Regions from separate parts of the Rhodobacter lacus genome, predicted to be linked through region 1. Evidence: riboswitches for the same ligand, from Rfam matches in the RefSeq annotation. Region 1 holds a riboswitch; the other holds the start of a gene.
The links. A riboswitch is a leader RNA that binds a small molecule or an ion and turns the genes downstream of it on or off. The one in region 1 is predicted to bind cobalamin.
Positions count from the first base shown of each region.

Region 2: another riboswitch for cobalamin. It lies ahead of ACFSM0_RS06755 (cysteine-rich small domain-containing protein); the one in region 1 lies ahead of ACFSM0_RS16720 (DUF1636 family protein).

Region 1 covers NZ_JBHUIX010000019.1:31,439-34,830, forward strand. The annotation lists gene cobN (cobaltochelatase subunit CobN) at 1-707, opposite strand, end outside; gene cobW (cobalamin biosynthesis protein CobW) at 707-1,753, opposite strand; gene ACFSM0_RS16720 (DUF1636 family protein) at 1,757-2,125, opposite strand; cobalamin riboswitch at 2,227-2,456, opposite strand; gene cobO (cob(I)yrinic acid a,c-diamide adenosyltransferase) at 2,495-3,148, shown strand.
Region 2 covers NZ_JBHUIX010000005.1:350,661-354,052, forward strand. The annotation lists gene ACFSM0_RS06750 (TonB-dependent receptor plug domain-containing protein) at 1-1,074, opposite strand, end outside; cobalamin riboswitch at 1,201-1,395, opposite strand; cobalamin riboswitch at 1,483-1,674, shown strand; gene ACFSM0_RS06755 (cysteine-rich small domain-containing protein) at 1,771-2,154, shown strand; gene ACFSM0_RS06760 (hypothetical protein) at 2,147-2,464, shown strand; gene hmuQ (heme-degrading protein HmuQ) at 2,461-2,790, opposite strand; gene ACFSM0_RS06770 (TonB-dependent receptor domain-containing protein) at 3,001-3,392, shown strand, end outside.

The DNA of each region.
Region 1 (3,392 bases):
AGAGACCCCGCAAAGAGCCCGCAAGCGGCAAAGCCGCGCGCGCGCAGCCCTGCGATCAGCGCCTCCACCGGCGCGGTATCGGCCGCGGTGAGATAGGAGCGATAAAAGGAAACGAGCGCGAGTGGCCCCTCCCCTTCGGGCGCCGGGATCACCCCTTTGGCGGGGTCATAAAAGCCCCAGTCCGGCAGGCGTTTGTCGCCCGGAACGGGCGGGGCATAAAGGCCCGAGGCAAGCGCAAGCTGCGCCAGCGCCGCCTGTGCGGCGACCGCACCGCCCGCGTCGCACAGCTCTTTCAGGCGCCGGAGCGTCGAGACCGGGAGGGTGGAAAGCGCGTCGAGCCGTTCATCATCGCGGCCATCGGCGGGCAGCACCGCAAGCGCAATCCCCTTGCGGCGGCACAGATCCTGCACCGAGGCGAGCCCATAGGGCCAGTAAGCCTCGCCGCCGATCAGCCGGATGAGAATGCCTTTCGCGCCCGAAAGCGTGTTCTCGACATAGGTATCGACCGAGATCGGGTGGCGCAGCGCCACCAGATTGGCAAGCCGCAACGCGGGAAGCCCCCCCGCCGCGCGCTTCCAGCCTGCCGCAAAAGCCCCAAGGTCGCTGTCGGAGAAGGACAGCGCCACGAGGTCTGCCGGGCGCTGACCAAGATCGGTCGGCACCTCGGTTTCCTCAAGCCCGTGGCTTTCGCGAAAGACGACATGCATCAGGCGGCAACCCCGGTCATCAGCAGCGCGCGGATCGCGTCTTCGTTCACGTCGTCATGCTCGGCAATGACAACGAGCGCGGAGCGACGCGGCCGCTCGCCCCAGGGCTGGTCATATTGATGGCGCACCCGCTCGCCCACGGCCTGCACCAAAAGCCGCATCGGCTTGCCCGCCACCGCAACATGGCCCTTCACCCGCAGGATATTGTGCTCCCGCGCGAGCCGCTCGATGGCCGCCACCAGCGCGGCGGGATCGGCGATTTCGGGCAGATCAATCACCACCGTGTCGAAATCGTCATGCTCATGCTCGCCGTGATCGTCGTGGTGGCTGGGGCGCGCGGCAAGGTCATCCTCGGCGGCAGCATTGATGCCGAGCACCACGAGCGGGTCGATCACGCCTTCGACCATCGGCAGAATGGGCAGCTTGCGCGGCGCCTCCGCCTCGATCGCGGCGCGCGCGGCGGCAAGCCCCGCCTCCCCCGCGAGATCGGCCTTGGACAGGAGCACGAGATCGGCGCAGGCGATCTGATCCTCGAACACTTCGGAGAGCGGCGTTTCGTGGTCGATGCTGTCATCGGCCTGCCGTTGCGCATCGACCGCGGCCTCGTCGGGGGCAAAGCGGCCTGCCGCCACCGCCTCGGCATCGGCCACGGCAATCACGCCATCGACCGTGATTTTCGAGCGGATCGCGGGCCAGTCGAAGGCCTTCAGGAGCGGTTTGGGCAGCGCCAGACCCGAGGTCTCGATCAGGATATGGTCCGGGCGGTTGGGCCGCGCCATCAAAGCCTCGATGGTCGGGATGAACTCATCGGCGACGGTGCAGCAGATGCAGCCGTTGGCCAGCTCGACAATGTTCTCGTCGGGGCAATTTTCGTCGGCGCATTGGCGCAAGATCTCGCCGTCCACGCCCACCGTGCCGAATTCGTTCACCAGCACGGCAAGCGTGCGCCCGCCGGGGTTGGCCATCAGGTGGCGAATGAGCGTGGTTTTTCCCGCGCCCAGAAAGCCGGTGATCACGGTAACGGGGATTTTGGTCAGGTCCGACATGGGCTACTCCTCGGGGGTCAACGCTGGGGGCGGGATGCGCGCAAGGCTCTGCTTGCGGAAGATTTCGGGCCGCGCGCGCCAGGGCACGAGCCCGTCGGCGCTTTGCGCGTAAAGCGCGGCGCCCTCAAGCACGGTCGCGGCATCTGCGGGGCCAAGCCGGCCATAGACATAGGACCATTTGCCGGGCGCGGAGAGCGCGACAGAACAGCCCTGCGTGCAGGCCGACAGGCATTCCACGGGAACGATCCGCACCCCGTCCGGGCACGGCAGATCGGCGAGCGCGGCATGAAGCGCCGCGCCGGGGCGGATTTCGTCCTCCGGCGCCTCGCCCGCGCGCCGGCAGGTGGTGCAGACATGTAGCGTGGCGACCATTCGCCCCTCCCCGATGCCTCTTGCGAGGCCTTCCCTGAGGCTTGGGGGATCGCCCGAAGACGGGCCTTGGGCCCGTCCTCCGGTCGCGGCACACCCCGTCCGCCCGAACGCATGCGCTGGCAGGTCTCCCGGCTTGCGGATGCGAGGGAAATCCCTCACGGTCGCCCCTCCTTCCCGGCCCCCTCTCGGGTCTGCCAGTGGTGCGGAGCGCCCTCTCCGGTCACGGTCGCGGGGGCGGCTGCGTTCGGCTTTTTGCGCCTGAGCGTCGCAAAGCCTGTCGCATTCCCTCTTCGCCTGTCATAGGACAGAAACCAGCGCCGCTCCTGAGTGGGCGAGAGATAGTGCATTGTCAAGCAGGAGGCCGCCGCAATGACGCCCGAAACCGACCCCGCCCCGCCGCATGACACCGAGGGCACGCCCGAAGATCTGGTGCGCCATGCCGCGAAAATGGCCAAGAAGAAGGCCTCGCGCGACAAGATCATGGCGGGGAAATCCGGGGAAAAGGGGCTTGTGATTGTCCACACCGGATCGGGCAAGGGCAAAAGCTCGGCCGGGTTCGGGATGATCCTGCGCTGCATCGCGCATGAGATGCCCTGCGCGGTGGTGCAGTTCATCAAGGGCGCCTGGGATACCGGCGAGCGGCGCCTGCTCACCGAGCATTTCGGCGCGCTGTGCCAGTTTTATGCGATGGGCGAGGGCTTCACCTGGGAAACGCAGGACCGCGAGCGCGACGTGGCGGCGGCGCGCGCGGGATGGGAGAAGGCGAAGGCGTTGATCCGCGATCCGCAGATCCGCATGGTGCTTCTGGACGAGATCAACATCGCGCTGCGCTACGATTACCTCGATCTGGCCGAGGTGCTGGCGTTTTTGCGCGACGAAAAACCGGAAATGACCCATGTCGTGCTCACCGGCCGCAACGCCGCGCCCGAGCTGATCGAGGCGGCCGATCTGGTGACCGAGATGGGTCCGATCAAACATCCGTTCCGTGCCGGCATCAAAGGCCAGCCGGGGGTCGAGTTCTGAGCCGAAGGCCGGGGGCGCTGCCCCCGGACCCCCGGGATATTTGGGGCAAGATGAAAGACCACGTTAAGAATCTGTTAACCATGTGCGCGCAGGCTGAAAGAACGGTACAGGGAGGGATCCCGATGACCGTGCAAGGTGAAAGCGCCGCGCCCTCCCTGCCTTGGCAGGCCTGGGTGCGGTGCCGCGCCTCTTTTGCCGATGCGGCTTTCAGCTTGCTCTTAAATATCCCCGCCGGAGGCTCCCG
Region 2 (3,392 bases), on a different contig from region 1:
CTCGGCGTAAACCGCATCGGTGGTGATGTCGCCTACCGTGGTCGACCATGCGGATGCGACGGAGAAATCCTCCGTCTTGTGCGCCGCGCCCCAGCTCAGCCGGAACGGGCCGCCCGCATCCCAACGCCCGTCATAGGCGAGGGTCTCGCGGGTGGCGTCAAAATAGGTGTGGCTCGCATATTCATACACATCGCGGCGCACATCGACCCGGGCATAGGAAAGTTCATGCCGCACCGTGCCGGTGGTGAGCTCGGCAAAGACACGCGCGCCGCGCAGCTGGCTGTCGGTCCAGTTGTCGGCATCGCCCGTGCTCGCGTCAAAATCGGTCAAGCTGTCCTGCGCCAGCACCGTGGCCCCCAATGTGAGCGTTTCGCTCAGCGCGTGCCGCGCGGAGGCGCTGATCTGGCTGCCGCGGAAGCCATCTTTTTCGCGGCCTGCGGCATGGGCGGAAAAGCCCTCGCTCACCGCGCGGCCAAAGCTGAGCGCAAGCTCGGTGCGCGCGTCCCGGTAGCCGACCGAGGCCGTGCCCGCATAGGTGCCGTAGGTTCCGGCCTCCACGGCCAGAGCCCCGGACCGGCCCTCCGTCTCCGGCCGCCAGGTGGTGACATCGACCACCCCCGCCGCGGCCTCGGAGCCGTAAAGCGCCGATTGCGCACCGCGCAGGATCTCCACCCGAGAGAGGCCGGTCGTGAGCAGCGGACCGAAGTTGTAGGAAAGCTGCGTGGAAGAAGGGTCGGTCACATCAAGCCCGTCGATCCGGGTGCCGAGGTAATAGGCGGGCAGGCCGCGCACGCGCAGCGCGGTCTGCGTGCCGAGGCCCCCGTTCGCGCTGAGCGAAAGGCCCGGCGCGGTGGCGAGCAGGCTCGCAAAAGAGAGCGGCGCGGCCTCCAGATCGGGCGCGGTAAGCACCGTGACGGAAGCGCCGGTCTGGCTCAGCCGCAGGGGCTCGGAGGCGGCGGTGACGGTGACGGTGATGGCGTCAAGCTCGGTCACGCCCGCGTCTTCGGCCAAAGCGGGGGCTGTGCAGGCCAAAAGTGCAAGGGTGACGGCGGTGGGGCGCATCAGATGCGGCATGGGTCTTCCTTTCCGGTCGGGCCAAAGCCCGGAATGAGCGATGTCGCGGAAAGGCATAGGCCCTCCGCAAACGGCGACATGTCACCACTGCGGATCGGGCCGCTTCCATGGCACGCCCCGCGCCCGGAAAGGGTGAACGCTCAAGCAGGTCTCCTGGCTCGCGGGTCTTCGCTCGGTCGGCCTTCCCGGGCTTTGGCCCAGTGGCATGTCGACGTCGCTCACCGCTCACAGTTGCGGGGGCAGCTGCGGCTTGGGCCCGAGGGCCGTTCCGCATTCCCTTTTCATCCGGCTCTCACCGGAACTTGAACGGCGCCAATGAAGAGGAAATCGGCGCGGGCGTCAAGCGCGCCTGCCGCGTCAGATTGGCCGCGAGCGACACCAAGGCGGTTGACAGGACCCGCCGGCACGCCCATGGTTTCGGGGCCCAGGCCCTGCGGAGCGTTCCGCAGGCGCAAGAGGGAAGCCGGTGCAACTCCGGCGCTGCCCCCGCAACTGTAAGCGGCGAGCCTTCTGCCAAACCACTGGCCCTCTCGGGCCGGGAAGGGGCAAAAAGGCGCGTGAGCCGCAAGCCAGGAGACCTGCCGGGCCACAAGACCATCCCGGGCGGCGGGCCCGGAGGCATGGATGCGTGCGCGCCTGTGCACGCCCTGCCCCTGTCCGCTTTCCGGCCCGAGCAGGCGCCCGCAGGAGAGAGCCATGGAGCCGAAAGACACCACCACCAACACGGCCTTCAAGGGCTTCACCAATGAGGCGTGCCCGTTCCTGCCCTGTCATCCGGGGGTGAAACGCGCCTTCAACTGCCTGTTTTGCTATTGCCCCCTCATCGCCTATGAATGCCCCGGCCCCTACCAGACGTATACGGACCGCAACGGGCTGACGCGCAAGGATTGTTCGGCCTGCACCCTGCCCCATGACGGCTATGAGCAATCCTGGAACTTCATCCAGAAATGGCTCGAATATCCGCAGGTCTGGTCCGGCCAGCCGCAGAGCGATCCGCCCACGCCACGGCCCCGCCCGCCGCAGCCCGCCGCCGCAGCCGCCGCGGTTCCGGGCCATATCAAGGTTGAGGATGATGGCTGACGGCGCCCCCCATCGCTGCGCCCCGCCGCAGCCGCAGCGGCTCGTTGAGGCGCGCCCCTGTGCGCTTTGCGGCGGCCCCTGCGCGCCCGGCCTCGCCTTTCTGCGCCACCTCGCCCGCGCGCTCGATGCGGTGGCGGCGAGTGGCGCCTTGCCCGAGGATTTCGAGATCTCGGGCAAGGCGGAATTGCGCTGCGCCGACCGGCTTTGCCCGGTGATCTGGCACGCCGGGCAAAGCTTCTGCCGGGTCGAAAGCGCGGAGACCCCCGCGGTGCCGGTCGTGCTGGAAACGCGGGCGCAGGCGCTGAACTAGCGCGCCGCGCCGGCCTCAAGGCTCTGGATCGCGGTGAACCCCTCGAATCGCGGCGCTCCGCTATGGAGCTTGCGGCTCTGGCCCGCGCCCGCATGCGCGGCCCGGAACTGCTCCGACGTGGTCCAGTTGCGGAAGTGTTCCTCGCTTTCCCAAACCGTATGCGAGGCATAAAGCCGGGTGCCGTCTTCCGCCTCGGGGCCGCGCAGCATGTGGAAGGCAACAAAGCCGGGCAGCTCGTTGAGGCGGCTTTCGCGCCCCAGCCAAAGCGCCTCGAAGGCTTCGGCATTCTCAAGCGGCACAGTGAATCGGTTCATGGCAAGAAACATCAGGGCGTTCCATATCTGAGAGGGGGAAGGCTGGCGCAAGGCGGGCTGTCCCCAGAGCTTAGCGCAGGCCCACCGCCCGGCAAGAGATCAAATCCCTCCGGCAAAGTGCATTTCAAATCTTGACTTATTCACTCATCTATTGAACATCTGCGGCAACCGCATGCCAGCAGCCTGCCAGCGAGCACAGAACGCTTGATCTGGGAGATCTCCATGCGCCATGCGCCGCGGCTTCGGGCCGCCCTTCTCGTTTGCACTGCCCTCACCTTGCCGGCTGCACCTGCACAGGCGCAAAACCTTGATGCGCCGCTCTACCTCGGCCAGATCGTGATCGGTTATGCCGAGGATGGCACACCGATTTTTGCGGGCGAGAACGCCACCCATCTGGGCGAGCAGGATCTGCGCGGCGCCACTTCCACCACCGATCTTGACGGGCTCCTGCGCCAGCAGACCTCCGTGTTCACCCAGAAGGATCCGGGCAACCCCGGCGTGTCGGTCAATATTCGTGGCTTTGAGGGATCGGGGCGGGTGGCGATGTCGGTCGATGGCGTGCCGCAAACCTACCGCCTCTCGGGCCATGCCGCGCAAGGCTATGTTTTCGTAGA